DNA from 2 places in the Bradyrhizobium sp. BWC-3-1 genome. Region 2 is predicted to be linked to the other one. Evidence: riboswitches for the same ligand, from Rfam matches in the RefSeq annotation. Region 2 holds a riboswitch; the other holds the start of a gene.
The links. A riboswitch is a leader RNA that binds a small molecule or an ion and turns the genes downstream of it on or off. The one in region 2 is predicted to bind glycine.

Region 1 (14,554 bases), 4.3 Mb from region 2:
CTTACCTTACCTGGCGTGGCGCTGTATCGAATCTCGACACCGGGAAATGGTGCAACTTCGCTTCGGTTGATCTATTGAAGGATGCGTTCTCTGGACTTGACGAAGCGCTGGCTCACATCAACGCAACGCGTCCGTCCTTTGAGTTTCGACCTGAGGACAAATAACTCCGCGACTTGATCGAGATCAATGCCTCGCTCAGAAAAATCGTGAAGGCTTTGTCGCAAGAACGATGCTTTGTCGCAAGAACGATCATGAGCTACGACTTCCCTGAGCGTGATGCAACGCCTGCTACAGCGAAATAGCTTTGCGGAATCGACTATTGTTAGACTACCCAAATAGCCCTCCAGACCTGCCGCTCGCGGGCAGTTCATACGATGCCGGCCGGCCCTCTTCGGGTGGTACGTATCGCGATAGGTCCGCGCAGAAAAGCAGAAGCGCTTGATATTAGGCCCCATGGACATCAGCTCGAACAACAACGAAACGCTGTGCGTCGCTCCGCCCCCCGCGTCGCTCGAAGGGTTTGCTAGTCTCTCGGTACCGCTTTATCGAGCTTCAACGATTGTTTTCCCAAACGCAGCGGCCTATCGCGCGCGTGCGACACGGTCGCCGGATGGCTATACCTATGGCCTCTCTGGAACTCCAACAACGCGGACGTTGGAGAACCAGCTGGCGGCAATTCATTCCGCAAGCCGATCTATCATCGTGCCGTCGGGGCAGTGCGCGATAACATCCGTTATGCTCGGCCTGGTGAACCATGGCGAGCACTTGTTGATCGCCGACAATGTCTATCCTCCGGTGAAGCTATTCGCGCGGACAATCCTTCAGTCCTTTGGAGTCGATACAGAGTACTTTGATCCGACTCGTCTCGCCGACCTCGACGCCAAGTTCCGACCTGGCGCAACCAAGCTAGTTTGGGTTGAGTCGCCGGGCTCAACCACGATGGAAATCTGCGATATCCCGGCCATCGCAGCGAGGTGCAGAAGATCTGGCGCGCTTCTGGGATGCGACAATACATGGGCGACTGGTTTGCTGTGTAGACCTCTAAGCCTGGGCGTGGATATCGTGGCCGAGGCGCTTACTAAATATGCAGGTGGTCACTCCGACCTACTTCTCGGTGCGATCATTCTTGATGATCTTGATCTGTATGCGCGTTTTCGGAGCACTTTGGGCGCTCTGGGGGTGGGCACATCCTCCGATGATTGCTCGCAGGCGTTACGGGGCATCCAAACGATGGCTCTTCGGATAAGGCACGCGGGCGCACTTGGCGAGCTATTCGCGCATCGCTTGGAAAAGTCAGGTCTTAAGGTCTTGCATCCATCTCTTCCTTCGTTCTCTGGGCATGCCTTATGGCAGCGTGACTTCGCGGGCTGCTCCGGTGTTTTTAGTCTTCTACTGCAGGGCGTCGATGTCGGCAAAGTTGACCGTGCTCTCGACCAGTTGAGGACGTTTGTCATCGGTGCTTCTTGGGGAGGAACGCGAAGCATTGTCGCCCCCATGACTGTCGCAGGCGAGCGGCAGGCAATGCCCTCGGAATTGCACCGAAGCTATATCCGACTGAGCCTTGGTCTGGAAAGCGCTGAAGAACTTTGGCGCGATCTTGAAAGAATGTCGGATGTTCTCTTGGGCTGATGTGCAACTGCACGTAACCCACGCTTAACGTTCGAGATATCGACGGGGCAATCTCAGGAACAGCGGGAGAGTTCGTTTCTGCTTCAAGGCTGAAACGGCGCCGACGGAGCAATCGCCCCGGAAACGCTTAGACAAAAGTACCGCTTTTCGGGGTTTAGCTCTGAAAAGCAGGACGGCAGTTCTGCGCCGATGGTGAAAGTCGTAGCCCTAGTGAGTGGGTGCGATGAAGCCCTTAGGCCAATGACAGAGGGGGGCAAATCACCCGCCGTGGGCGGGAAGTAACACCTATGACCACACCCGATACATCTTGCGTTTCCGTAATCGGCGCTGGAATTACCGGCATCACAACGGCCTATCACCTCGCCAGGCGTGGCTGCCGGGCGACAGTCTTCGGCCGCTAGCCCTTGCAGTCGAGCTTTTGGAGACGCGCATGTGAGCGATGCCTTCGACACGATGCCGGTGAAGTCGGACCGCAACGACGCGCGTAACATCGCGCAGCTGATGCGGCTAGCCTGATTACGGCCGGTGCACTGCAAGTTATCGACGCGCAGGAAGTGCGAGCCCTGCTGACGGCGCGCAAGCTGGTGCAGAGCAAGCTGCTGGACGTTGAGAACAGCCTGCGCGGAATCTTGCACGGCTTTGGTTCGCTCGGTTTCGATCTGGCCAGGATCGGACCGGAGGCTGGACCGCTATCGCAATAGCTTTATGCGGCCATGACGCCTGCGCTGCGGTGGAAACTCCCTTCACCAACGGTGGCCGGCTCTCTGCCTCGAACGCGGAGGTCTGGAACAGCTGGTCCACGGTACTGAAGGACATCAAGTTGATGTTCACGGCGGCAGCCTTGCTTCTCGTCAATCCGACACCGTCTTGGCACAAGATGTCGTGGATGGCGCAATTCGCTACGTCCATCCCGAAATACGAAGAGAACACAATCGCAACAGCACGCGAAGGGCGCGAACTCATCCCATGCGGATGGCGCAGGATGAAGAGATCACGGTCGAGTGTGAGAGAAAAGAAGAATCCTGCGCTTCCGTCACAGCAAGACCAAGTTCGACCCGGCAGCTCGGGTTTCCGCACTGCTGGCCAGGGGTGGCCTCGAGCGCCGAGCGGTGACGGCTAGGAGATTTGCGCGATCGAGCCGTCGCTCAGACCCATTCGCTCGCGGTTCTTGAGCGCCCGCCCGACCCGATCCACAACACGCTACCATCGCGCACCTGGCCAGGTTCGCTGTTCCAGATTGTGGACTTGACGCAATTGTCGCACCGACAGGCTCTCGGCAGAGGTCCGAAATTAGAACGTCAGTGGCTCGACTATGCAAAACAGTAACAGGCACGAACCAAGATGGCTCGAGCTTGCGTTTCTCGAAGGAGCGATACAGAGCGTTCTATGAAATCATCGCCATCCGATACGATGCTGGTCAGGCGTGTCGATGTTAGAATAAAGACAATCGATGCGTAAGATTTCCGACAACCTGTGCCGGGCCGAACGCGCCAGTCTTTGTTCGTACTCACGTGCATCCCCGGCGCGCTAAAATGCATTACCAAAAGTCGCAAAGCGCTGCTTATTGACCCGGATGTTCGCCTCCACAGTGCGGCCGAACTACGATAATATGAGTTTCGAAGACGCAAATTGCGGGACAGTAATTTTCAGGCCTCCGATCACATATAAGGCGCAGCGCCTTGCGATCAGTGCCCTCAAAATTGCTTACCTTGGCACGATACCTGCTCATATTCTCGTCAGAGCTCTTTCGCAGATCGCTTGTGTTTATCCAAGCGCCCCGTGGCGGAGCGAAGATGGGATGCGATTACTTAAATGAATGACGCTGGATCGAACTACTCCATAATTAAACTGCAAGTCACGCGGCTGAGGCCCACCGAAGAAATTGACATTGAACGAGCTAGGCTGCTGGCAAAGGCAATGAAGGAAGAGGGCAGGTGGACGGAGCCGATCTTAGTTGAACGCAGCCATTCTGTGATCATGGACGGTCACCATCGCTGCTTCTGTGCGATCGGACTCTGTTTGGCCGTCGTTCCATGCGTCCTGCTTTCCTACGACGACCCCAATTTGGAAGTAACCTATTGGGCCGATGGGGCACCTGTTGATGCGGCGCGTATTATCAAAGCCGGCCTTTCAGGTGATCTGATGAAATACAAGACAACACGACACCGGCTACATGTCCCACTGCCATCTTGCTCGGTGAACCTCGATGAGTTGAGACGACAATCACTGAAACAGCTGGTGGCTCAAAACGGATTGAAATGATTGGCCCTTTGTTGCTTGAGAATTTAGTGGAGCTACATCGCCCATCGAGCGAAGTTCGCGCTGGCTGATCGGCAAATAGCTGCTTGTTGGATAGTTTACTGTAAGGTGGCCGCGCTGCCGCAATGCTAGTGCCCCAAACCAGAAGGCCGCAATATAGGGTCACGGGCGTTGCGGTAGGAATAGCTGCCGCGGTCCTTCCGTCGAGCCTCATGGGCCGTGTGTGCACGATCGGAACCGGCGTGGGACTGTGCTTTCCCAGCTTCTGCCTGGGCATCGTGCTGATGCTGGTGTTGTTAATTCACCTCAATTGGTTCCCCTCCGGCGGTGCGGAGAGCTGGCGCAGCCTGGTTCTGCCGGCAGTCACCATGGCGCCCGCAAGCTCCGCCGTGCTCGCCCGCGACACCCGTGTCGCCGTTCGCGAAGCGCTGGACAGCCGGTATGTGTCGGCTGCGTTTGCGCGCGGCATTCCGTTCTGGCGGATGTTGATCCACCACGTATTGCCCAATGCGGCGGCTCCGATCCTGACGGTTCTTGGCCTCTTCATCGGCGGAACGGTAACCGCCTTACCGTGGTCGAGACGCTCTTCTCAGTAAGCGTCGTTCCGCTCCCACCTTCTCGCGGCACATGGGATAGGCGAGTTTCACGATCTCTTTGAAGGGATCGGCTTGTGTCTATGCTTGACCATACGCTTAGATCGGACGTGACGGCGCGCCGGCTGGAAGTGATCACGGAGACGGGACGCCGTCGTTGGTTCTCCAAGGACGACAAGGCCCGGATTGTCGAGGAGACGCTGGTCTCGGGCGCCGTCGTTTCTGAGATTGCCCGGCGACACGGGCTGACCCCACAACAAGTGTTCACCTGGCGCCGGCAAGCACGCCGGTTGCCGACGCCGATGGCTGACGATCCACCGTTTGTACCGGCGGTGGTAGACGCCTTGGTACCGGCCGTGGCTGTTGGCCATGAGCGCAAGACAGCGCGACGCAAGGCCAAGCCGGATATCGGGGGCATCGAGATCGAAGCCGAGGGCGTCACTATCCGGGTCGGCCGAGGCGCGGATGTGGCGATGATTGCGGCCATCGTCCATGCGCTGAAGGCAAGCCGGTGATCGGCCCGTCCGGAACTGTCCGGGTGATGGTGGCAACCAAGCCGGTCGACTTCCGCAAGGGAATGGAGGGGCTTGCCATATTGGTACGCGAGCACATGCAGGCTGACCCGTTCTCGGGTGCTGTTTATGTGTTCCGTGCCAAGCGCGCCGACCGGATCAAGCTGATCTTCTGGGATGGTACGGGTTTGTGCCTGTTCGCCAAGCGGCTCGAAGACGGCGTCTTCCGCTGGCCGAAGATCGAGGATGGCGTGATGCGTTTGTCGGCGGCGGAATTGTCGGCGCTGCTCGAAGGGCTCGATTGGCGGCGTGTCCACGCGGCACGGGAGACGGTCGTGCCGACGCAAGTCGGATAATTGTGAGCCGTGCTGCGGCGAAGTGAATCAGGGGCATCGAGCACGTCGTCAAGCGGGCGCGAATATGCTCTGATTTACCTGTGAGCGATAACCTTCCTGATGATCCCGAGACGCTCAAGGCGATGCTGCTGGCAGCGCTTCACGAGAGCGAGCGGCTGCGTCAGATTATCAAGGAGCTGCAACGCCACCGCTTTGGCCGGAAGGCAGAGTCGCTTCCCGAGGAGCAGATGCTGCTGGGCCTCGATGACGTCCAACAGGTCGCAGCCTTTGCCGAGGCTGGTCGGGACGAGACAGCCCCGGAAGGCCGGGCGGAGCGCGCACGCAAGCGCCGCGTCAATCGCGGAGCACTGCCGGCCCACCTGCCGCGGATCGAGGTCGTCGTCGACCTCGACGACAAGACCTGCCCCTGCTGCCAGGGCGAACTGCATCGGATCGGTGAAGACAGGAGCGAGCGGCTGGACATGGTGCCGGCGCAGTTCCGCGTTGTCGTCACCCGGCGTCCTAAATACGCCTGCCGAGCCTGCGAAGATGGCGTCACGCAGGCCGAGGCTCCGGCCCGGCTGATCGAGGGCGGCCTGCCAACGGAGGCAACCGTCGCCCAGGTTCTGGTGTCCAAATATGCCGATCATCTGCCGCTCTACCGGCAGGCCCAGATCTATGCCCGCCAAGGCATCGCTCTCGATCGATCGACGCTGGCGGACTGGGTTGGGCATGCCGCCTTCCATCTGCGCCCGCTGCATGAGCGCCTTCTCGCTCTGCTTCGCGCGAGATCCAAGCTGTTCGCCGACGAGACCACGGTGCCGGTGCTCGATCCGGGTCGAGGGCGCACCAAGACCGGCCAGCTCTGGGCCTATGCAGCCGACGACAGGCCCTGGGGCGGCCTCGATCCGCCCGGCATTGCCTATGTCTATGCACCCGACCGCAAAGCCGAGCGGCTGTTCAGCCATCTCGCCGGCTTCAAGGGCGTCCTGCAGGTCGATGGCTACAACGCCTATCCAAAGCTTGCCGAACGCGGCGGAGTCGAGCTCGCCTTCTGCTGGGTGCACATGCGGCGCAACTTCTACGAACTCGCGACAGCCGGCCCCGCTCCAATCGCAAGCGAGGCGCTCAACCACATCGCCGCATTCTATGCGATCGAGAAGGAGATTCGCGGCCGCAGCGCGGAGGAGCGTCGCCTCGTGCGGCAGCAGAAGAGCCGACCACTGGCCGATGCCTTTGAGGTATGGCTGCGCGCCAAGCTGGCTCTCATCAGCCAGAAGATCAAGCTCGCCGAGGCCATCCGCTATGCTCTCTCGCGCTGGCAAGGACTGACGCGCTTCATTGACGATGGCCGGATCGAACTCGATAACAACACCATCGAGCGATCAATCCGCGGTATCAAACTTTGCCGCAAGAATGCACTATTTGCAGGATCCGACGGCGGCGCCGAGCATTGGGCGGTCATCGCTTCCTTGGTCGAGACCTGCAAGATCAACGACGTCGATCCGCTCGCCTACCTCACCGACGTCCTGACCAGGATCGTCAACGGACATCCAAACCGCGACATCGACCTGCTACTGCCCTGGGCCTACCGCGCTCAAGCCCTCAAAGCCGTGGCCTGACAACGACGCTTACTCTTCTCATGGCCCGGTATAGGAAACCTCTTCGTCACTTCAGTCGCAAACGGGGATGTTCCAGTGGTGCAGGCAATTGTCCTGCTTGCTGGCACTGCGATGATCATCACCAACCTGGCCGTCGATCTCGGTTACACCTGGCTCGGTCCGCGCTCGAAATCCTCAGAGACATAGATGAGCATCGCCTGGGCGTATGAATGGACTTGGAAGACATCTTTCGTTCTTCGAAAGCTCGACGCCGCCCTCGTAAGCAGCCCCAAATGGGACTCTATGGTGCCGCGATATGGATTGTCGGATGTGTGTTGATGGCCGCACTGGCTCAGGTGATCTCCGCCCATCATCCAGCACGGATCCCCTTGGATGCACGGCTTTCGCCGCCACCATTCTTCGGCGGTAGGCTGGACCATTTGTTGGGCATTGACGAGCTCGGTCGGGACGCCCTGGCTCCCTTGATATTTTCGGTCCAGATCAGCATGCTCGTTGCGGTGGGCGGGACCTTCATCAGTACCCCGCAGCGCGTTTCGTTGGGCTTCCTCGCGGCCGAGCTTGGCGGACTGCTCCGCGAGGGAGTCATGGCATTTGTCGGTGTGCAGGCTGCTGTGCCGTTCATGATGACCGCACTTCTTGTCATTACGATATTTGGCAATTCGCTGGCACCCTTTGTCTGTCTCGTGGGCGTGCACGGTTGAGAACGCCACGCCCGCATCGCGAGAGGCCTTGCTTTGACGGCCCGTAATCGGCTCCGTGTAACGGCGGCCCGGGCCTATAACGCTTCGCGGGTTCATATCCACGCAGGGCATATTCTCCCAGCCTGTGCACCGACCATCGTGGTCGGCATAACCCTTGGGCTCACCGAGACGGTTCTCCTGGAAAGCACCCTGAGCTTTCTGGGAGGGGGATGCAACGCCCTGTCCAGCTTGGGCAGTATAGTGGGATTCGGCAGTGACTATTTGATGACCCCCTGGTGGATCGCCCTCGCGCCAGGGTTCGTCGTCGCGGACAGCGATCGCTCTCATGACAATCAGCGAGTCCCTACCCCGGACGGGACCTCGCCCAGCTTCTTTCACATCCATCTGAGGAGACGTCATGTCGTGTCCGGACGTCGAACGCTCAACAACTAAAATGATCAGGAACATCCCTCTGTATCGGCAAAAGAGCAAGTTCACTTGTGGACCATCTTCCCTGATGATGGTCATGTCCGCGCTGGACGAGCGCTACGAGCCGATTCAAACAGCTGAGCTCGAGATCTGGCGAGAGGCGACGACCATTCACGGCGGCCGCGGACCAGTTGTTCTGGCCTTGGCTATCAAACGCCGCGGCTTCGCAGCGCTTGTTGTCGTGAGCCATGATGGGCTTCTTCTTAAGTCTAGCACTTCGGCAAGGCGGCGAGATGGAGATTGTGCAGATTCTCCAGGAGCGAGAGCTGGCCGAAGCGGCTCATTGAGTGGTGGTGAGCGGGGCCGATCCCGATTACGTTTTTTTCAATGATCCTCTCAAAGATCCCGACGAGGAGAATGCTGCCACCCGCGCCGATCACGCGGGCTTTGCCAGCATGACCGAGTTCGGTCCCAGCCGGGAAAAGGCGGTTATTCTTGCGGACCTTCCAAAAATGGCGAATGTCGCGCTTCCGCTTCCCAGGATTTATGCTAGCCTTCAACGTCGGCCTGACGCGCCGAGCGTTTCCGGTCCCAAACGCTAATGCAGTTGGTAGCCGGCAAAAGCCCAGGATATAGTCACGATCCGTGTCGAATGGTGCCATCGAGCAGCCTGCGCTCGACAGCGCCGATATACACCGAGTTCAACAGCAGCATAACCAGCCATCATGAGGCCAGTCCCTTGCGCGCGTCCGTCAAAACGCGTTTTCTCGCCGGGCGCGCGCGACCACGAGAGGCCTCTCTCAGCATCAACGTCCTTCTCCCTCTCCATTGGCGCAGTTCCCGCCCCCTCAGAACGGATCATGCGCACCGGATAGCGCGAGCGATCCATACCTTTTTGTCGGCTGGCATTCTCCCCTTGTCCACACCGACCCGGCTCGTCTTCCGCTAAGCGGTGCAGCATTCCCGCACCCGGCCCCACAACAGCTATGAAGAAGGTTGACGAAGGAAGACCTCCAGATTGCAGATCAGCCAGAGTTGTTTTCCGAATGTATCGTTCGCCATTTGAGAGCGACGCGCATGCCATCGCCGGAGAGCGTCAACATCGAGATAATCAGCGATCGCCGGAGAGCCTTTGAAGATAAATCCCGAAACGGCTCCGAGCTTTGGTCTGTCGCCCACTTTCCTAGAGGCAGCGGAAACCCAAGCTTTTTTCTCCTGATCACGCTTGGGGGCAGACGATCTCGGTAGAAACCGCGCAGAGCGGCCTTCGAGACGTCGAGCGCTTCGCTAAATTTCTCAATCGGAGCGCAGGCCGCCTGAAACGGGGCGAAGGCATGTTTCCAACGCAGATATTCTGAGAACGACATGCGCAGAGCCAGCGCAACGATTCGGTGGTCTGCGAAGGGAACGCGAGACTCCACCCCCGCTGCCATTGTGGTGTTGTCGACCATCTCGAGCAGCGCTGGTAGATGACGCCGTACAAAGAATAGCCTTATGCGCTCGACCGGAGTGGCGCCGCCTGAATGGTAGGCATTGTTCATCAAATCGATCGGGCCTGCATCATGAACGATTTCCTTTCTCCAGGCTGACGTCGCCAGCACCAACTTCTCGGCTTGAGGAAAGTAGGTGTAGCGCGCGAGAAAGAACTCGAACTCGCTCGGTTTGAACTTGGGAAGGCCGACATAACGCCGCGCCGGGCCGCCAATGACATCTGGCAAAGCGGCCAGCAACGCTAGTCGATGAAGGTCAAAGGGCAATCTGAAGATCCGGCTATATCCAAGGAATATCTCGTCGGCACCTTCGCCGGTAAGGAGAACCTTGTGAGAGTGGCTGACCGCTCGCGCAAGCAAATACATCGCCGCTTCGTTGTGCATGTCGATTGGATGACCGCGTAGTGCTGTAAGGCGCTTAACGACATCCAGGCTCATTGCCCCAGGCAGCTGGACCAAGACGTGGGAGAGCTTGATGGATTTCGCGACCTCGACAGCATAAGGGCTTTCGTCGTATACATCGTTGCATACGATTCCAGTAAAGCGTGTCGGCTTTTGCGACGAGTGCCTTGGAATCGAGCCCTCCGGAAAGCAGCGCAGCGACGGGAGTGTGGGGCAGCAAATGTTCAGTGCGCTTCCAATCAAGGTTTCGAGAGAACTGCAATTATCACTCTCATCGAGGTGGACAGGATCCCACCAACGTGAATGTTCGTGCGATTGCGCCGTGATTTTAAGCCGGGTTCCACGCTGCCGCTTTCGAATATCTGCAAACAGCGTCCTCTCGCCGAAGACGGCACGGTAGGAGAGGGCTTGATAATCCAACCGGATCGAGCTTGGAGCGGACGTTTGGCCACTGCGATCGAGGGCGGGATGTCCCGCAACCAGGCGGCCAAGCAGTTTGGGGGCGCGATCAGCACCGCCATCGGCTGGATGCAGCGTGTCGATGAGACCGGCAGCGTTGAGCCTGGGCGGATGGGCGGTCACAAGAAGGCGGTTTCGGGAGACCACGCTGTGTGGCTATCGCAGCGGATCAGGGACCGCGATTTCACCATCCGCGGTCTCGTTGCCGAGCTCGCCCGTCGCGGCCTGAAGGTCGATTACCACTCGGTGTGGGACTTCGTGCATGCCGAGAAACTCAGCTTCAAAAAAGGCGTGGCGGGTGGCGAACGCGATCGACGCAAGGTCGCGAGGCGGCGAGCGCAGTGGACAAAGTACCAAGATCGCGTCGAAGCTGAGCGGCTGGTCTTCATCGACGAGACATGTACCAGGACCGATATGGCGCCCCTGCGGGGATGGGCGCCGCGCGGACACAGACTTCAAGCGGAGGTTCCTCACGGCCGCTGGAAGACCATGGCCTTCCTGGCGGCCCTACGCCATGACCGGATCGACGCGCCATGGTTCATCGAAGGGCCGATCGATGATGTGAGCTTTCGCACCTATGTTGAGAAGGTCCTTGCCGCCCTTCCACCCGGCGATATCGTCGTCTTGGACAACCTCGGCAGTCATAGGAGCAAAGCAGTTCGCCAGCTCATCCGTCGGCGCCAAACTCTTCTTCCTGCCAAAATACTCGCCCGACCTGAACCCGATCGAACAGGTCTTTGCCAAGCTCAAGCACCTGCTGCGCAAAGCCGCGGCATGAGCCGTCGACGCGGTCTGTGCCGCTATCAGCCACGCGCTCGACGCCTTCACCTCCGAGGAATGTGCCTCAAAAATTCAGGCTATCGAACTTAATGCCATCACGCTTTAGATTCGGAACGAAGGCACCACTGTCGGTAGGTGGGTGCTACTGTCCTCCTTCGCTTCGTGTTTGCGGGAAACTAGTGATGAAGCGAGTGCTGGTTTAAAGCTGCTTCGCACGCGCTATGACCAGTCTTGAAAGAAGGCGGGCCATTCCACGCGAACGAGATGTATTGTTGCCTCAAGCGGATCGAAAGACACTAGTTTGTTGTTGGGAGCTCAGTCCGTTTTTTGAAGTGTCTAGTTCGATTGCGTATGAAAGCTCGACAATCGACTTGGGACAGTAGCCATTTTTTCAAGGGCGTTGTCAGCCAAGCCGTATGCGGTAGCGCGAGCAGCCGAAGAGAGCTTCAAATTTGCACGACTGCATAGTCACCTCTCCTTCGTCGTCTCTTCGGCCGCGGCTTCAATCAACAACCTGGATAGCCTCATAGCTGGCTCATGAAGCGGCTATCGGAAGGTGCGGCTCTTCGGCACTCCGATTCTGTGTGATGGCTGGCGCCAGAGCGGCTCCACTGAAGTACATTAGAAACAGCTTCGTGAGAAACGAACAGTGGAGAGCCTATCAACGCCGGTCGGTTCCTGCCCCCTGCGATTGTCTAGGTTTTCATGCGCGCTGTCGATTCCTGAAAGCTGCAAAAAGGGATTGCTGGCCGGAGGCGCAGGTGGAGGGCGAGCTGCAAGTCGTGGCGCAGGGAGGCTTCACGTTCGAGCAGCAGCGCGAGCCATTCGGCTGCTTTGCTCTCGCCTATTGCTTCAACGTACGCGAAGGTCTTCGCCATCCCGTCGAGGCCAAGGCGTTGAGTTGCTCGAGGCTCGGATGGATAGGCACGGAAATCTCCGGCCCGTCATCCGCGCGCGCTAATGAGCGCGACGTCGATCGCGGTTGCCGCCGAGGATCGGCTTAATCGAGCCGGAGGTGAGCGCGCCGTTCGAGAACTTGCGCGGCTCCGACTTCAGCCTTTCGCGGATGCGGCAAGCCTGAGGGTGCCGACGAAGGCGCTCAGCGTGGGGATGAAGCCCCACACGCGCTACTCGCCGCCGGATCGCGGCAGCGTCCTAGGTGTGGTCTCTCAGGAGGTTGTCCATCTGGTCTGAACCGAGTGACCTGCCCCTGCCGATTTCCTCCAGTTGAAGTTAGAGTCCGGCCCTCTGTGATCTGAGGCCGGAAAACTGGACCAATTTTGGCTAGAGTTTTGCGCTGCCGAATCCCCTCGGCTGGGAGGAGCGGACGACGATGAAGGCCTCGAGGTTTTCGGACGCCCAGAAGGCGTTCATCCTGAAGCAGGGCAATGACGGGGTTCCGGTTGCGGACATCTGCCGCAAGGCCGGGATCAGCCAGGCGACCTATTTCAACTGGAAGAAAAAGTACGACGGACTGCTGCCGACGGAGATGCGCCGGCTGAAGCAGCTCGAGGACGAGAACGCCAAGCTGAAGAAGCTGGTGGCGGATCTGTCGCTCGACAAGGAGATGCTGCAGGACGTGATCCGCCGAAAACTGTGAAGCCTGGTCGGAAGCGCAAGCTCGTCGAGGAGGTTTGTGGTGAGTGGCAGGTGTCGATCCGCAAGGCCTGCGCGGCTCTTGAGTTCGACCGATCGACATACCACTACAAATCTCGTCGCTCCGGCCAGGCTGCCCTCGAGGATCGGATCAAGGAGATCTGTCATGTCCGCGTTCGCTACGGCTACCGCCGCGTTCACGTCCTGCTGCGCCGCGAGGGGTGGGGTCACGGCCAGAACAAAACCCGCCGCATCTACCGCGAATTGGGCCTGCAATTGCGCAACAAATCGCCCAAGCGCCGGGTCAAGGCCAAGCTGCGCGATGACCGACGGCCAGCGACGCGGGTCAACGAGATCTGGGCGATGGACTTTGTCCATGACCAGCTCGCAACCGGCGTCAAGCTCCGGGTGCTCACGATCGTCGATATCTTCTCGCGCTTCTCGCCCGCGTTGGAGCCGCGGCTCACCTTCCGCGGCACCGACGTCGTGGAGGTTCTGGAAAGGCTCTGCAACGAAGTGGGACTCCCGGCGACGATCCGCGTCGATCAGGGCAGCGAGTTTGTGTCGCGCGACCTTGACCTCTGGGCGTACCAGCGCGGCGTCACGCTGGACTTCTCACGACCCGGCAAGCCGACCGACAACGCCTTCATCGAAGCCTTCAACGGCCGCTTCCGGGCCGAATGCCTCAGCGCCCACTGGTTCCTCTCCCTTGCGGACGCCCAGGAAAAGGTGGAGGCTTGGCGCAGATACTACAATGAAGAACGGCCCCACGGGGCGATCGGCAATCGACCGCCGATTTTGCTGCAAAACCACGTCGGCGCAACCAGCCCGCTAACGTGATCAGAGGTGCAAAACTCTAGTTCTCGCTGGTCCAAAGTTCGGTCTCGCTGCAACATTCCGCCGAGACTCTAATCGCCAATGGACGAAAGTTCAGCGGCAGGTCAGAGGGCGCGCGTCCGGGCGGCTTTGCTCTACCGAGCTACACCACCACCGGGGACACGACCCAAACTGCTTCCGGAGCAGTCGCTGCATCAGCTCATGTCAGCCTCTTCGGTTGAGGATCGATGCTTCGATAATCTCTGATTCTGGCCAGCTAAGGCTTGTTTTGAGGATCAGGCAGACTACAGCAGAAGCCAATCCATCCGCTCGACGAACTTCAAGTCCACCAGAGGACGAGATCCGGTGCCGCAAATCCGAGAAAGCAGTTCAGCAGGAGGCGACGCTTTCCCCTGGCTGATTGTCGAGTAACCGCGTGAATGAAACCGCCGTCAATCAGGGCGATGTCACCTGCTTTGAGGTTGAAATCATGATAAGGAACCGCCTCGAGATAGCTTATCGGATAGGGATATCCCGTTGTCTCCACACCTTGAGACTTTCGGTCAGCTGTCGTCGGCTTATGACTCCAGATCCGCAGGTTGCCCCCTTGCTCGGGCATGCTGGCATAAAAATTGAGCGCTACGACGGTATTCTTCCTCGCCACCTCAGCAAGCTCGTAGTCTCTCCCGGCGCATAGGACCTGGGCAACGTCGTCGTGAGCCTCTAATGCATACGGACCTGCGCCAGACCAAGAGAGAGCGCGGCAAATGTTCGCCTGACCGTGAGCCGAACGAGCCAGCCTTAATTTGACTCCCTGGGTGTGAAGGTCACGTTTCAGCGCCTCAAACAATCCGCGAACCGGATCAACCAAAGTCCCGAACAGGGCAGCGACGGAAGCTCGCGTACTTTCTGATTCTGCGAAATAAGCCGCAGCATCTCTCCTGTAGTGAGA
Region 2 (14,554 bases):
CCGCCATATTCCCGGCGCCGCGGAGATAACGCTGCGCGCGCCGCCGCCGCTGGACACTCCGCTCGATGCGGTCGCAACCGACGACGGCACATGGGAGCTTCGCGACGGCAACAAGATCGTCGCGACCGGGCAGCCGGCAAGCGTGGAGCTTTCGCGACTGGAGACAGCCAGCTTCGAGGACGCCTGCGCCGCCGAATTGCTGACGCCGGTCAAGCCGCACGAGCATCCATTGCCGACATGTTTCGTGTGCGGTCCGGCAAGGGCGAAAGGCGACGGCTTGCGCATTTTTGCCGGCTCGCTCCGTGGTCACAACGCCGTTCTCGCGGCGAGCTGGACGCCGGATCAGAATCTCGCCGCCGACGACGGCCTCGTCGCGCCGGAATTCCTCTGGTCGGCGCTCGACTGCCCCACCGGTTTTGCCTGCAATTGCGATCCACAGAACGGCGGCTTCGACAAGGCACCGCTGCTGCTGGGGCGAATGTCAGCACGGATCGAAGCCCGCCCGCGCCCGGGAGAACGCTGCATCATCACGGCCTGGCCCATCGGCCGCGACGGCCGCAAACGCGCGGCCGAAGCTGCGCTTCACGATGAAGCCGGGAGATTGCTGGCGGTGGCGCGAGCGACATGGATTGCGGTCCAGCGCGAAGTGCAGCTCGGACGTCCTTCGTAAGGTGGCCGAAGGCGCGCAGCGCCATGCCCAGCACTTCCGTCTCGGTACGTGAGATGGTGGCACGCTTCGCTTTGCCCGCCTTAGGAAGCCTGATCGAGGTCAGCGGCTCGCTCGCAGCGAAAGGAGCTCAACGTCGGCCGCCTGCTTCTCGATGAAGGTCTTCGGGCAATCGGCCGCCGCCTGATCCAACAGCCTAAGCGCCTCTTCCTTGGAGCCGCCCTGCAGTGCGCGCTCGGCAATATAGAAATTCGCCTCGCAGAACTGCCACTTTCTCTTCATCGGGTCGGCGTCGTCCGCCGCGCTGAGCACTTGCTCCGGCGTCATCTTGCCGAGAAAGAGATTGACGATCGGCGCGGGCCATTTCGTCGCGTCCAGCTGCTTCGCAGCCTCGCTCAGCCGGCTCTGTTGGTCGCTGCGCTTTGCAACGATTTCGCCCCATAAAACCGGATAGGCATCCTTTGGATTGAGCTGGATTGACTGATCGAGGTCAGCCAACGATTTTGCAAAAGAAGCGCTCTGCCAATAGACCCTTGCACGATGAAAGTAGGCGCGCGCATCCCTGGCATCGAGTCGTACAAGTTGATCGTAGTCCGCAAGCGAGCGGTCGAAGTCTCCTTTGGCCCTGTACGCGTTGCCGCGAGACGATATTGCATCCTTGTCCTTGGGATTGAGGCGAATCGCCTCATCGTAATCTGCGATAGCGCGGTCAAGATTGCCTTTCGCGTAGTAGGCTACCCCGCGAGCGCGGAGCACAGGGCCGTCCCCTGAAGCGAGTGCAATTGATTCACCCGCGACGGACGTGGAAATGGGGTCACCGTCCTGACCTTGAATCCGCGTCTGCCGACCACCCGAGATCCCTTGATCCTGATGTAGCAGCCGGATCACCTGGTCGTAATCGGCGATGGCGCGATCATAGTCGCCCTTTTGAGCATAGACGACACCGCGGCAGCCGTAGGCAGTCCGGCTTTGTGGATTCAGCTCGATGACCCGGTCGTAGTCGGCGATAGCGCGGTCGAGTTCGCCCAGCTGAGAGAAGGACTCGGCTCGGAAGTTAGTAGAAATTCTCCTTCGTTGGCCTGATCGGCGTGGTTTGATCGAGTTCGGCCAATGCACGTTCTCTATTGCCTTTGGCGAAGTAAACCCGACCCCGGCACAGTTGGCCGCCGCCGGTTTGGGGGCTGATCTCGACCGCTCGATCACAGTCGGCCATGGCCCGATCCGGATCCCCTTTGCGAATGTAAGCAAGGCCTCGCTCGACATACGCTATGACATTGTCCGGATGGATCAGGAGAGCCTGATCATAGTCGGCGATGGCGCGGACGAAGTCTCGTCTCGCCGAATAGACGTGAGCACGTCCGATATATGCGTAGGTACTCTTCGGATCGAGCTCGATTGCCTTGGCGTAATCTGACAGCGCGGCCTCGGGCTGTCGCTTTTGAATAAACGCAGACGCCCTCGCGATACGGGCGTTCAGATTGCCCGGATCGCGCTCGATGATCTGATTGTAGTCCGCGATCGCAAAGTCGATCTCGCCCTTCTGGCGGTAGAACATGGCGCGGCGGAAATGCGCCATGATCACAGCTGGCTGCATACCGGTCGCTGCCTCGATCATGGCGGTGCAGCCCGCAATGCGGTCATCGACACTGAAATTGCCGGCCGCGTTGCACTTGGCGCTCAAGGCCATTTCCGCACGAGCGCCCGATATTTCGAGCAAGGTCGCCAATGCCAACGCGCTTACGCCTGCTGCCGCACAAACGAGCGCGCGGCCTGTCATTCCGAACATGCAGTCCCCAACTCAATTCCCGGGGACGACATTAGCAACCGGTCATGCTCTTGCACAGCCCTCGGTTGCGGCGCTCGCAAACCGGCGGCGTGCCCAAAGTTATGTTGTTTCCGCCATCAGCCCCTGCAACCGTACTAGCTCCGCCTCGAGATCCCGCTCCACGTCCGCAGCCCGCATCTCGATCACGCGATAATCGCGCGCCTCGAGCCACGCCCGCCGCGACGCGCGATCCGCGACGATCGTCTCATTCTCGCCCGTGTTCACCAGTTCGATCGCGATCCGGTGCGGGAACGAGACGAAGTCCGGGATATGCCGCCCCACAGGAGTCTGGCGCTTGAACTGGCCTGCGAAGCGGCGGTCGCGTGTGAGGGCCTGCCAAAGCAGCCGCTCGGCATCGGTTGGGTTGCGGCGGAGCAGACGGGCGAGGCCGCGCACGGTGGAGCCGCTGTCGGGGACGCCGCCGCCCTGACCGTGCTCGGCCAAAAGCGCACGCAGCCGCGTTGCCTGCTCGCCGTCGAGCACGCCGCCTTTGGCCGGGCCCTTGCGCCCTTCCGCGATCGCCATCACCACCCCATGGAGGGTGTGCATGTCCTGTTTGGTCGGCTCCATCCGGGTGAAGATGTTGCGCAGGTTCACCAGCATGGTGTCGCGCTTCTCGGCCGGGCGCAGAAATTCGACCCGGTCGAGTTCGCGGATCAAATTGTCGAAGAAGGCCTGCATCTGGTGCTGCGAGGCGCGCTCAGAGCGCTCCGGCATGGCATGCGGCAGCTCGCCGGAGGTCGCCCGCTTGAACCATTCGTAGCCGACCAGCAGCACCGCTTGGGCGAGGTTGAGCGAGGCAAAGCCCGGATTGACCGGGAAGGTAATGATGCGGTTGGCGAGCCCGACCTCCTCATTGGTCAGGCCCCAGCGCTCCCGGCCGAACAGGATACCGGCCTTGCCGCCGGCCGCGACGTGCCCGGAAATCTCGCTAGCTGCGGCTTCCGGCCCCACCACCGGCTTGGCCTGGTCATGGGGGCGCGCGGTGGTGGCGAACAGCAGGTCCAGGTCGGCGACGGCCTCACCGACCGTGTCGAACAATTCGACCCTATCCAGAATATGGTCGGCGCCGGCGGCGGCGCGCTGGGCGGAGACGTTCGGCCAGCCGTCGCGAGGGTTGACGATGCGCAAGGCGCCAAGCGCAAAATTGCCCATGGCGCGCGCGGCCATGCCGATGTTTTCGCCCAGTTGCGGCTCGACCAGGATCACGATGGGACCGTCGAGGGAAAGGCCCGCTTTGCTCTTGTCAGTCCCGGACATCTCGCTTCGCTTTCACACTGGTTCTCAAGGTCTTGGGCAGGCGCTCTTCATGAACTGATTCAAGGCCGGTCCCGACCTGGTCTTGACTTCGGTCTTGGGCCGGCTGCCCGTTCGCCTGTCGTTTGCCTGTCCTGACAAAATTCTCAAGGGAAATAACGGGTTGGATTCGACTTTTGAATCTCGCCTGAAACCTCAGCCCGGTCCCCGCGGCAGGGCTGCTCCCGCCCCCCATCTGCGGAGGCTGGATGAGCTAAAAGTGCATAATCCCTTGGCTTTCGCCGGCCGCGTCCCGGTGCTAAGAGGCGGCGGATATTCCCGTGGCGCGCCACAAGCGCCGTTCCCAAGAGGCTTCCCCGATCATGGCAAAAATCAAGGTGTCCAACCCCGTCGTCGAACTCGATGGCGACGAGATGACCCGGATCATCTGGCAGTACATCAAGGACAAGCTGATCAACCCGTTCCTGGATGTCGAGCTGCAATATTTCGACCTGGGAATGGAGTACCGCGACCACACCAACGATCAGGTCACGATCGACGCCGCCGAGGCGATCAAGAAGGTCGGCGTGGGCGTCAAGTGCGCCACCATCACCCCGGACGAAGCGCGGGTGAAGGAGTTCAATCTCAAGCAGATGTGGAAGTCGCCGAACGGCACCATCCGCAACATCCTCGGCGGCGTGATCTTCCGCGAGCCGATCATCTGCAAGAACGTGCCGCGCCTGGTTCCTGGCTGGACCAAGCCGATCATCATCGGCCGCCACGCCTATGGCGACCAGTATCGCGCCACCGACATCAAGTTCCCGGGCAAGGGTACGCTGACGATGAAGTTCGTCGGCGAGGACGGCACCGTCATCGAGAAGGAAGTGTTCAAGACCCCGGGCGCCGGCGTCGCGATGCAGATGTACAACCTCGACGATTCCATCATCGACTTCGCCCGCGCATCGTTGAATTACGGCCTGCTGCGTAACTACCCGGTCTATCTCTCGACCAAGAACACGATCATGAAGGTCTATGACGGTCGGTTCAAGGACATCTTCCAGGACATCTACGAGCGCGAGTTCAAGAAGGAATTCGACGCCAAGGGCCTGACCTACGAGCACCGCCTGATCGACGACATGGTCGCCTCCGCGCTGAAATGGTCCGGCGGTTATGTCTGGGCCTGCAAGAACTACGACGGCGACGTGCAGTCCGACACGGTGGCGCAGGGCTACGGCTCGCTCGGCCTGATGACCTCGGTTCTCCTCACCCCCGACGGCAAGACGGTGGAAGCCGAAGCCGCCCACGGCACGGTGACCCGCCACTATCGCGAGCACCAGAAGGGCAAGGAGACCTCGACCAACTCGATCGCGTCGATCTTCGCCTGGACCCGCGGCCTGTCGCACCGCGCCAAGCTCGACAACAATGCCGAGCTCGCCAAGTTCGCCAACACCCTGGAGAAGGTCTGCGTCGACACCGTCGAGGAAGGCTACATGACCAAGGACCTCGCGCTCCTGGTTGGCGCCGACCAGCGCTGGCTCTCGACAACCGGCTTCCTCGACAAGGTCGCCGAGAACCTCGGCAAGGCGCTGGCGGCGTAAGCCGTCCGCATTTCGCCCGACTGGGACGGACATCATCACGGGCCGCGTCGCAAACGCGGCCCGTTCGCTTATTTGGACCTTTGGGCGGAGATGCGACCATGTCGATCAAGCTTGCCGTCCCCTGCCTGTTGCTGCTCGCTGGACCGGCTGTGGCCGCCGACCCGCTTCCCGACGCCATCGCCGCGCCCGGCGAGAGCATCGTGCTCAGCGTCCACGCCGAGGGCGCGCAGGTCTATGAGTGCGAAGCCGGCAGCGACGGGAAGCTCGCCTGGGCTTTTCGCGAACCCATCGCGACGCTGCTGTCCGAGGGCAAGACGATCGGCCGTCACTATGCCGGACCGAACTGGGAGCATGCCGACGGCAGCGCCGTAGCCGCCAAGGCCGCCGGCAATGCGCCGGGTACCACCGCCGCCGACATTCCCTGGCTGAAGCTGGAAGTGACCGCCCACCGCGGCAGCGGCGTCCTCACGCCCGTTACCACGGTTCAGCGTATCAACACCCATGGCGGCAAGCTCGACGGCGCGTGCGACAAGGCCGGCGACTTCAAGAGCGCGCCCTATTCAGCCGACTACGTCTTCCTGAAGAAGGGCTGAGCGCTTAGCGGTCGGTGCCGTCGCGCTCCGCCTGCGCCAGCTCCGCCACCGCAAGGTCACCGCTGCCCTCCAGTCGCGCCTTTGCGGTCTTGTGGACGTGCGCGGCCAGCGTCGGCATGCGTTCGATCAGGGCGTGAAAGTCCTGGGCGTCGAGCACCAGCAGCCGGGTCTTGCGTGTCGCCGTCACCGTGCCGCTGCGTTTTGTCTTATGCAGCAGCGCGATCTCGCCGAAGAACGTGCCATCCGCGAGCCGCACCTGCTGGTTCGGCAGCGCGATCTCGACCTCGCCGGCGGTGATGAAATACATCGACGAAGCCGCATCGCCCCGCCGCACCAGGATCTCGCCCTGCTCGATCGTGCGCGCCCGCAGCAGCCGCATGATGTCGGCGATCTCGGATGCGCTGAGATGCGAGAACAGCGGCACCCGCGCCAGCATACCCCAGGTGACCACGAAGTCGCGCCGCTTCACCTCTTCCGCAAACGCCGTCGAGATGATCGCGACCGGCAGCGCGATCATGGCAAAGCCGCTGATGATGGTGAAGACGGAGATGAACTTTCCGAGCGCCGTCACCGGCACGACGTCGCCGTAACCGACGGTGCCAAGCGTCACGATCGCCCACCACATCGCCTGCGGAATGGTTCCGAGCTTGTCCGGCTGCACGTCGCGCTCGATGGCATAGAGCAGCGAGGCAAACGTCAGAACCGCGCCGATCAGGATGACGATGCAGCCGATCAGCGCCCGCCGCTCCGCGTGCACGGCCGCGAGCAGCGACCGCATCGCCGGCGAGTAGCGCACCAGCTTGAAGAACGGCAGCACGCCGAGCGCTGCCAGCGTCGCATGCCGGCCCGTGGCTAGCACGATCGCGGCCGGCAGAAACGCGAGCAGATCGATGATGCCGAGTGCGGAGAAGACATAGCTGAGCCGGTCGGACAGCGCGGACGCTGCGCGCTGGGTATGGCCCGCCACGGTCCACAGCCGCGCCGCATATTCCAGCGCGAACACGATCACGGACAGGATGGTGATCGCCGAAAACAGCGCGCCGAATTGCGCGTCCAGCTCCGGCACCGAGGCAAGGATCATCGCGGCGACATCGAGCACGATGACGCCGATGATCAGCTGGATGAAGCGCGACCCGACCGAGTAGGCCAGCGGATCATGCTCCAGCAATTCGTAGAGGCGATCCCTCAGATTGGGATCGCGAAGCCCAATTCCTCGCGGAACGGGGCGCACCTGCCTACGCGCCGGCCGATTTTTGTTCAGCCATGGCTTTTTCGATCGCCGTGAGCGCCGCGGCCGCATTGGCGCCATCAGGGCCGCCGGCCTGCGCCATGTCGGGCCGCCCGCCGCCGCCCTTGCCGCCGAGCGCTTCGGAGGCGACCTTCACCAGATTGACTGCATTGAAACGCGAAGTGAGGTCCGCGGTGACGCCGACCACGACGCCGGCCTTGCCATCCTCGGTGACGCCGACGATAGCGACGACGCCGGAGCCGATCTGCTTCTTGCCGTCGTCGGCAAGGCTCTTGAGATCCTTCATCTCGATGCCCTCGACCGCGCGCGCCATCAGCTTGACGTCGCCGACTTCGCGCACACCTGAGGCCGCGCCGTTGCTCGAAGCTGCACCGCCGCCCATCGCCAGCTTCTTGCGGGCGTCGGAGAGTTCGCGCTCGAGCTTCTTGCGCTCCTCCATCAGAGCGGCAATGCGCGCCGGGACGTCGTCGATCGAGGTGCGCAGCTCGTGGGCCGCGGTCTTCGCCAGCGCCATGGTGTCGTTGGCGTGTTTTCGCGCGTAGTTGCCGGTTAAAGCCTCGATGCGGCGCACGCCGGAGGCGACCGCGCTCTCGCCCGTCAGCGTGATCAGCCCGATGTCGCCGGTCCGCCTGACATGCGTGCCGCCGCAAAGTTCGACCGACCAGCCGAGTGCGTTGGCGCCGCGCTCGCGCGCGGTCCGGCCCATCGAGACGACGCGAACCTCGTCGCCATATTTCTCGCCGAACAGGGCGCGTGCGCCGGCCTCACGGGCCTCGTCCACGCCCATGACGCGGGTCGAGACTTCGTCATTCTCCAGCACCACCTCGTTGGCGATGTCCTCGACGCGCGCGAGCTCTTCCGCCGTGATCGGCTTCGGATGCACGAAGTCGAAACGCAGCCGATCCGGCGCGACCATCGAGCCGCGCTGGGCGATGTGGTCGCCGAGCACCTGGCGCAGCGCCTCGTGGATGAGATGGGTCGCCGAATGATGCGCGCGGATCGAAAAACGCCTGCCGTGATCCACTTCGAGCTGCAGCGCGGTGCCGAGCTTCAGCTCGCCGCTCTCCAATGTGCCGACGTGAACGAAGAAATCACCGAGCTTCTTCTGGGTGTCGGTGACGCGGAACTTGATGCCGCCCTCGCCGGTCAATACGCCGGTGTCGCCGACCTGGCCGCCGGACTCCGCGTAGAACGGCGTCTGGTTCAGCACGATCGCGCCCGTCTCGCCGGCCTTGAGGCTCGTGGCTTCCTTGCCGTCCTTGACCAGCGCAGTCACCACGCCTTCAGCGCTCTCGGTCTCGTAGCCCAGGAATTCGGTTGCGCCCAGCTTCTCACGCAGCGGGAACCAGATCGCCTCGGAAGCCGCTTCGCCCGACCCCTTCCAGGACTCGCGCGCCTTGGCCTTCTGACGCTCCATCGCGTCGGTGAAGGAAGCCTGGTCGACGCTGATGCCGCGCGACTTCAGCGCGTCCTGCGTCAAATCGAGCGGGAAGCCGTAAGTGTCGTACAGCGTGAAGGCGACGTCGCCGTCGAACATGTCGCCCTTCTTCAAGGACGCGCTCTTCTCGTCGAGAATGGCGAGGCCGCGCGTCAGCGTCTTGCGGAAGCGGGTTTCTTCCAGCCGCAGCGTTTCCTCGATCAAATTTTCCGCGCGCATCAGATCCGGATAGGCCTGGCCCATCTCGCGCACCAGCGCCCAGACCAGGCGATGCATCAGCGGTTCTTGCGCACCGAGCAGCTGCGCATGGCGCATCGCGCGGCGCATGATCCGGCGCAGCACATAGCCGCGGCCCTCGTTCGAGGGCAGCACGCCGTCGGCGACGAGGAAGGCCGACGAACGCAGATGGTCGGCGATGACGCGGAACGAGGCCACGGTCTTCTCGTCCGGTCCGCTTCCCAGAGCCGACGCGGTCGCGTCGATCAAATGACGGAACAGGTCGGTCTCGAACACGCTGTCGACGCCCTGCATGATGCAGGCCATGCGCTCCAGCCCCATGCCGGTGTCGATCGAGGGACGGGGCAGCGCCACGCGCTCCTCCTTCGTCACCTGCTCGTACTGCATGAAGACGAGATTCCAGAATTCGAGGAAGCGATCGCCATCCTCCTCAGGCGAGCCCGGAGGCCCGCCCCAGATGTGCTCGCCGCGATCGATGAAGATCTCCGAGCACGGCCCGCACGGCCCGGTGTCGCCCATCGCCCAGAAATTGTCCGAGGTCGGGATGCGGATGATGCGGTCCTCGGAGAAGCCCGCGATCTTCTTCCACAGCCCGGCCGCCTCGTCGTCGGTGTGGTAGACCGTGACGAGCAGCTTGTCTTTCTTGAGCCCGAACTCCTTCGTGATCAGCGTCCAGGCCAGCTCGATCGCGCGCTCCTTGAAATAGTCGCCGAAGGAGAAGTTCCCGAGCATCTCGAAGAAGGTGAGATGGCGCGCGGTGTAGCCGACATTGTCGAGGTCATTGTGCTTGCCGCCGGCGCGCACGCATTTCTGCGAGGTGGTGGCGCGCTGATAGGGCCGCTTCTCGACGCCGGTGAAGACGTTCTTGAACTGCACCATGCCGGCATTGGTGAACATCAACGTCGGATCGTTGCGCGGCACCAATGGCGAGGACGACACGATCTCGTGGCCGTTCTCGGCAAAGAAATTCAGAAAGGTCGACCTGATCTCGTTGACGCCGCTCATGTTCATCCAATCGGGTGTGCTTGCACCCGCCTTCCAGCCACCCAAACCGCAAGTTTGGGCTGATATCTGCGGGCCAATGCGCTTTTAGACAAGGCCAGCTTGGCTGTCCAGAAACTGTGCAGCCAGATCAAGGCGTTGCCGCAGTCGCGTAATCCGTTGGAAAGCCGCCGATGCCGCGTTGACAGGCTTGGCCGGCCTGTGGTCTTTACCTCTGTATCGTACGGCCACGTCGGGAGAGACCGGCACTGGTAGCCGGCGCCGAAGGAGCAACCGCCCCGGAAACTCTCAGGCAAAAGGACCGCGTGGCTTTGACAGCATCTGGAAAGAGGCGCCGACGGGTTTAGGTCCGGACAGCGTCCGCCGACGGGATAATACTCTCAGGCACAGCGACAGATGGGGCTTCGACTGGTGTCCACGGGAAATCGTTCCCGGGGAACCGCCGAGGGCCCCCCGATGCTTGCGCGCGACGACAAAGACTCCCTGAAACGCACCCCCCTTTACGACCTGCATGTCTCGCTCGGCGGCAAGATGGTGCCGTTCGCGGGCTATGACATGCCCGTGCAATATCCGGCCGGAGTCCTGAAGGAACACCTTCATACCCGCAACGCAGCCGGCCTGTTCGATGTCTCCCACATGGGCCAGATCGCACTCAGGCCGAAATCCGGCAAGGTCGAGGACGCCGCCCGCGCGCTGGAACGACTGGTGCCGCAGGATATCTTGGCGATCGCGCCGGGCCGGCAGCGCTACGCCCAGTTCACCAATGCCGAGGGCGGGATTCTGGACGATCTGATGGTCGCCAATTTCGGCGATCACCTCTTCCTGGTCGTCAACGCCGCCTGCAAGGCCGAGGACGAGGCGCATCTGCGCGCGAATCTCTCGGACGACTGCATGATCGATTCGCTTGCCGACCGCGCGCTGATCGCGCTGCAGGGGCCGAAGGCGGAATCGGCGCTGACGAAATTGTGTGCAGAAGCACCCGCCATGAAATTCATGGATTCCGGCCCGCACAGGGTTGCCGGCCTCGACTGCTTCGTCTCGCGCTCAGGCTATACCGGCGAGGACGGATTTGAGATTTCGGTTCCTGCCGGCGATGCCGAACGGCTCGCCAAGGCCCTGCTGGACAATCCGGACGTCATGCCGATCGGGCTCGGCGCCCGTGACAGCCTGCGGCTCGAGGCCGGGCTTTGTCTTTACGGCCACGACATCGACACCGCGACCACGCCGGTCGAGGCCGCACTGGAATGGTCGGTGCAGAAGAGCCGCCGCACCGGCGGCGCGCGTGCGGGGGGCTTCCCCGGCGCGGCAAAGATTCTCGCCCATTTCGACCATGGCGCATCCCGCCGCCGCGTCGGCCTGCGCACCGAGGGCCGCGCGCCGGTGCGCGAAGGCGCGCTGCTGTTTGCGGATGCGACCTCCGCCGAGCCGATCGGAAAGGTCACCTCGGGCGGTTTCGGCCCGAGCCTGAATGCGCCGGTCGCGATGGGCTATGTGCCCACCGCATCGAGCGCGATCGACACAAAACTCTTCGCCGAGGTGCGCGGCCAGCGCCTGGCCGTGCAAATCGCCGCCATGCCCTTCGTGAAAAACACCTACAAACGCTGAGGACCGAGAAAATGACCACGACGCTGTACACCTCCGACCACGAATGGCTCGCGATCGACGGCGATGTCGCCACCGTCGGCATCACCGACTACGCGCAATCGCAGCTCGGCGACGTCGTGTTCGTCGAATTGCCCAAGCTCGGCCGCACGCTGAAGAAGGCCGAACCCGCCGCGGTCGTGGAATCGGTGAAGGCCGCATCGGACGTCTACGCGCCGGTGACGGGCGAAGTGCTCGAGACCAACGCCGCGCTCGCCGCCGAGCCCGCACTGGTGAACTCGGATGCGCAAGGCGCGGCCTGGTTCTTCAAGATCAAGATTGCCGACAAGAGCGAGCTCGGCGGTCTGATGGACGAAGCCGCCTACAAGGCCCACACGGCGTGAGATGATGCGAACTCTGACCTCATATTCGGTGTCATCGTCCGCGAAGGCGGACGATCCAGTACGCCGCGGCCCATCGGCCCTAGCCGAAGCGGCTGCGTTTACTGGATGCCCCGCCTTCGCGGGGCATGACGGCGACAAGAACATCTGAAGCGAGGACCCATGATGACCGCGCACCGCAAATCCAACGGCGACACCACCAGCTTCGTTCGCCGCCACATCGGCCCCTCCGCGCGCGACGTCACCGCGATGCTCGAGGCCGTCGGCGCGAACAGCGTCGATACGCTGATGGCGCAGACGCTGCCGGCCTCGATCCGGCAGGCCGTCCCACTGGATCTCGGCAAGCCGCTCAGCGAGACCGAAGCGATCGCGCATATGGGCGAACTCGCCGCCCAGAACCAGGTCTTCACCTCGCTGATCGGCCAAGGCTATTCCGGCACGATCCTGCCCGCGGTAATCCAGCGCAACATTTTGGAGAACCCGGCCTGGTACACGGCCTACACGCCCTACCAGCCTGAAATCAGCCAGGGCCGGCTCGAGGCGCTGCTCAACTTCCAGACCATGATCTGCGACCTCACCGGGCTCGACGTCGCCAACGCCTCGCTGCTCGACGAGGCCACCGCTGCCGCCGAAGCGATGGCGCTCGCGGAGCGGCACTCACGGGTCGAAGCAAAGGCCTTCTTCGTCGACAAGGACGTGCATCCGCAGACGCTCGCCGTGATGCGCACCCGCGCGGAGCCGCTGGGCTGGACCCTGGTCGTGGGCGATCCCCTCACCGATCTCGACAAGACCGACGTGCTTGGTGCACTGCTGCAATACCCGGGCAGTTCAGGCGCTGTGCGCGACCTCAGGCCCGCGATCGCCAGCCTGAAGGCCAAGGGCGCACTCGCGATCATCGCCGCCGATCTGCTGGCGCTGACACTGCTCGCCTCGCCCGGCGAGCTCGGCGCGGACATCGCCATCGGCTCGGCGCAACGTTTTGGCGTGCCGATGGGTTATGGCGGGCCGCACGCGGCCTATATGGCGGTGCGCGATGCGCTCAAGCGCTCGCTGCCCGGCCGCATCGTCGGCCTCTCCGTGGATTCGCGCGGAATGCCGGCCTACCGTCTCGCGCTGCAGACCCGCGAGCAGCACATCCGCCGCGAGAAGGCGACCTCCAACATCTGCACCGCGCAGGTGCTGCTCGCCGTGATCGCCTCGATGTATGCAGTCTATCACGGCCCCGAAGGCCTTTCGCAGATCGCGCGCAATGTGCACCGCCGCGCCGCGGTGCTGGCGGCCGGCCTGCGCAAGCTCGGCTTTGCGCTGCAGTCCGACAGCTTCTTCGACACGCTCAGCGTGGATGCAGGGGCGAAGCGTACCGAAATCGTGGCGCGCGCGGCGGCCGAGAAGATCAATCTCGGCGCTGGCGAAACTGCATTGCGGATCGCGCTCGACGAGACCACCACGCCCGCAACGGTGGAAGCAGTCTGGCGCGCCTTCGGCGGGCAGCTTGCATACGCCGAGATCGACGCCACCACGCGCGAGGCGCTGCCGAAGACGCTCAAGCGTGCGACCTCTTTCCTCACCCACCCCGTCTTCCACGCGCATCGCTCGGAAACCGAGATGCTGCGCTACATGCGCAAGCTCAGCGACCGCGACCTCGCGCTCGACCGCGCGATGATCCCGCTCGGCTCGTGCACCATGAAGCTGAACGCGACCACCGAGATGATGCCGCTGACCTGGCCGGAATTCGGCAGCCTGCATCCGTTCGCCCCGCCTGAGCAGGCGAAGGGCTACTACGCGCTGTTCGCGCGGCTGGAAAAATGGCTGTGCGACATCACCGGCTATGACGCGATCTCGCTGCAGCCGAACTCGGGCGCGCAAGGCGAATATGCCGGGCTGCTCGCGATCCGCGGCTATCACGCGGCGCGTGGCGAGACGCATCGCAAGATCTGCCTGATCCCCTCCTCCGCGCACGGCACCAACCCGGCCTCGGCCGCGATGGTCGGCATGGACGTGGTGGTGGTCGCCTGCGAGAAGAACGGCGACGTCGACGTCAATGATCTCCGCGCCAAGGCCGAGAAGCATTCGAACGACCTCGCCGCGGTCATGATCACCTATCCCTCGACCCATGGCGTGTTCGAGGAGCACATCCGCGAGATCTGCGAGATCGTGCATGGCCATGGCGGGCAGGTCTATCTCGACGGCGCCAACCTCAACGCGCAGGTCGGCCTTAGCAGGCCCGGCGATTACGGCGCCGATGTCAGCCATCTCAACCTGCACAAGACCTTCTGCATCCCGCATGGCGGCGGCGGCCCGGGCATGGGCCCGATCGGCGTCAAGGCGCACCTCAAGCCGTTCCTGCCCGGTCATCCGGCGACGGATGGGAAAGCGCCTGTGGGGCCGGTCTCGGCCGCGCCGTTCGGCTCGGCTTCGATCCTCACCATCTCCTACATCTACATCCTGATGATGGGCGGCGAAGGCCTCAAGCGCGCCACCGAGATCGCGATCCTCAACGCCAACTACGTGGCTGCAAGGCTCGATGCGCATTTCCCGGTGCTCTACAAGAACGAGAAAGGCCGCGTCGCGCATGAGTGCATCGTCGACCCCCGCGCGCTGAAGACGACCTCAGGCGTCACCGTCGACGACATCGCCAAGCGCCTGATCGATTACGGCTTCCACGCGCCGACCATGAGCTTCCCGGTGCCGGGCACGCTGATGATCGAGCCGACCGAATCGGAATCC

Region 1: it holds a riboswitch for glycine, as region 2 does, so the genes downstream of both, RX329_RS36395 (FAD-dependent oxidoreductase) here and gcvT (glycine cleavage system aminomethyltransferase GcvT) in region 2, are expected to answer to the same signal.

Annotation. Positions count from the first base shown of each region.
Region 1 covers NZ_CP136625.1:7,565,712-7,580,265, forward strand. Annotated here, with positions in the region: gene RX329_RS36390 (trans-sulfuration enzyme family protein) at 454-1,629, shown strand; glycine riboswitch at 1,683-1,782, shown strand; gene RX329_RS36395 (FAD-dependent oxidoreductase) at 1,917-2,030, shown strand; gene RX329_RS36405 (ParB N-terminal domain-containing protein) at 3,442-3,891, shown strand; gene RX329_RS36410 (ABC transporter permease) at 4,101-4,484, shown strand; gene tnpA (IS66-like element accessory protein TnpA) at 4,565-4,996, shown strand; gene tnpB (IS66 family insertion sequence element accessory protein TnpB) at 4,993-5,349, shown strand; gene tnpC (IS66 family transposase) at 5,472-6,950, shown strand; gene RX329_RS36430 (hypothetical protein) at 6,981-7,136, shown strand; gene RX329_RS36435 (hypothetical protein) at 7,268-7,651, shown strand; gene RX329_RS42145 (ABC transporter permease subunit) at 7,667-8,083, shown strand; partial or broken gene RX329_RS42150 (peptidase C39 family protein) at 8,157-8,276, shown strand; gene RX329_RS36440 (hypothetical protein) at 8,329-8,721, opposite strand; gene RX329_RS36445 (asparagine synthase C-terminal domain-containing protein) at 9,085-10,371, opposite strand; partial or broken gene RX329_RS36450 (IS630 family transposase) at 10,420-11,296, shown strand; gene RX329_RS36455 (hypothetical protein) at 11,886-12,068, opposite strand; one part of gene RX329_RS36460 (IS3 family transposase) at 12,524-12,785, shown strand; one part of gene RX329_RS36460 (IS3 family transposase) at 12,785-13,626, shown strand; gene RX329_RS36465 (hypothetical protein) at 13,943-14,554, opposite strand, start outside.
Region 2 covers NZ_CP136625.1:3,276,803-3,291,356, reverse strand. Annotated here, with positions in the region: gene RX329_RS15710 (hypothetical protein) at 1-670, shown strand, start outside; gene RX329_RS15705 (tetratricopeptide repeat protein) at 770-1,783, opposite strand; gene RX329_RS15700 (tetratricopeptide repeat protein) at 1,722-2,453, opposite strand; gene RX329_RS15695 (TrmJ/YjtD family RNA methyltransferase) at 2,553-3,752, opposite strand; gene RX329_RS15690 (NADP-dependent isocitrate dehydrogenase) at 4,112-5,326, shown strand; gene RX329_RS15685 (DUF3455 domain-containing protein) at 5,425-5,919, shown strand; gene RX329_RS15680 (cyclic nucleotide-gated ion channel) at 5,924-7,150, opposite strand; gene alaS (alanine--tRNA ligase) at 7,155-9,848, opposite strand; glycine riboswitch at 10,069-10,158, shown strand; gene gcvT (glycine cleavage system aminomethyltransferase GcvT) at 10,302-11,450, shown strand; gene gcvH (glycine cleavage system protein GcvH) at 11,462-11,830, shown strand; gene gcvP (aminomethyl-transferring glycine dehydrogenase) at 11,993-14,554, shown strand, end outside.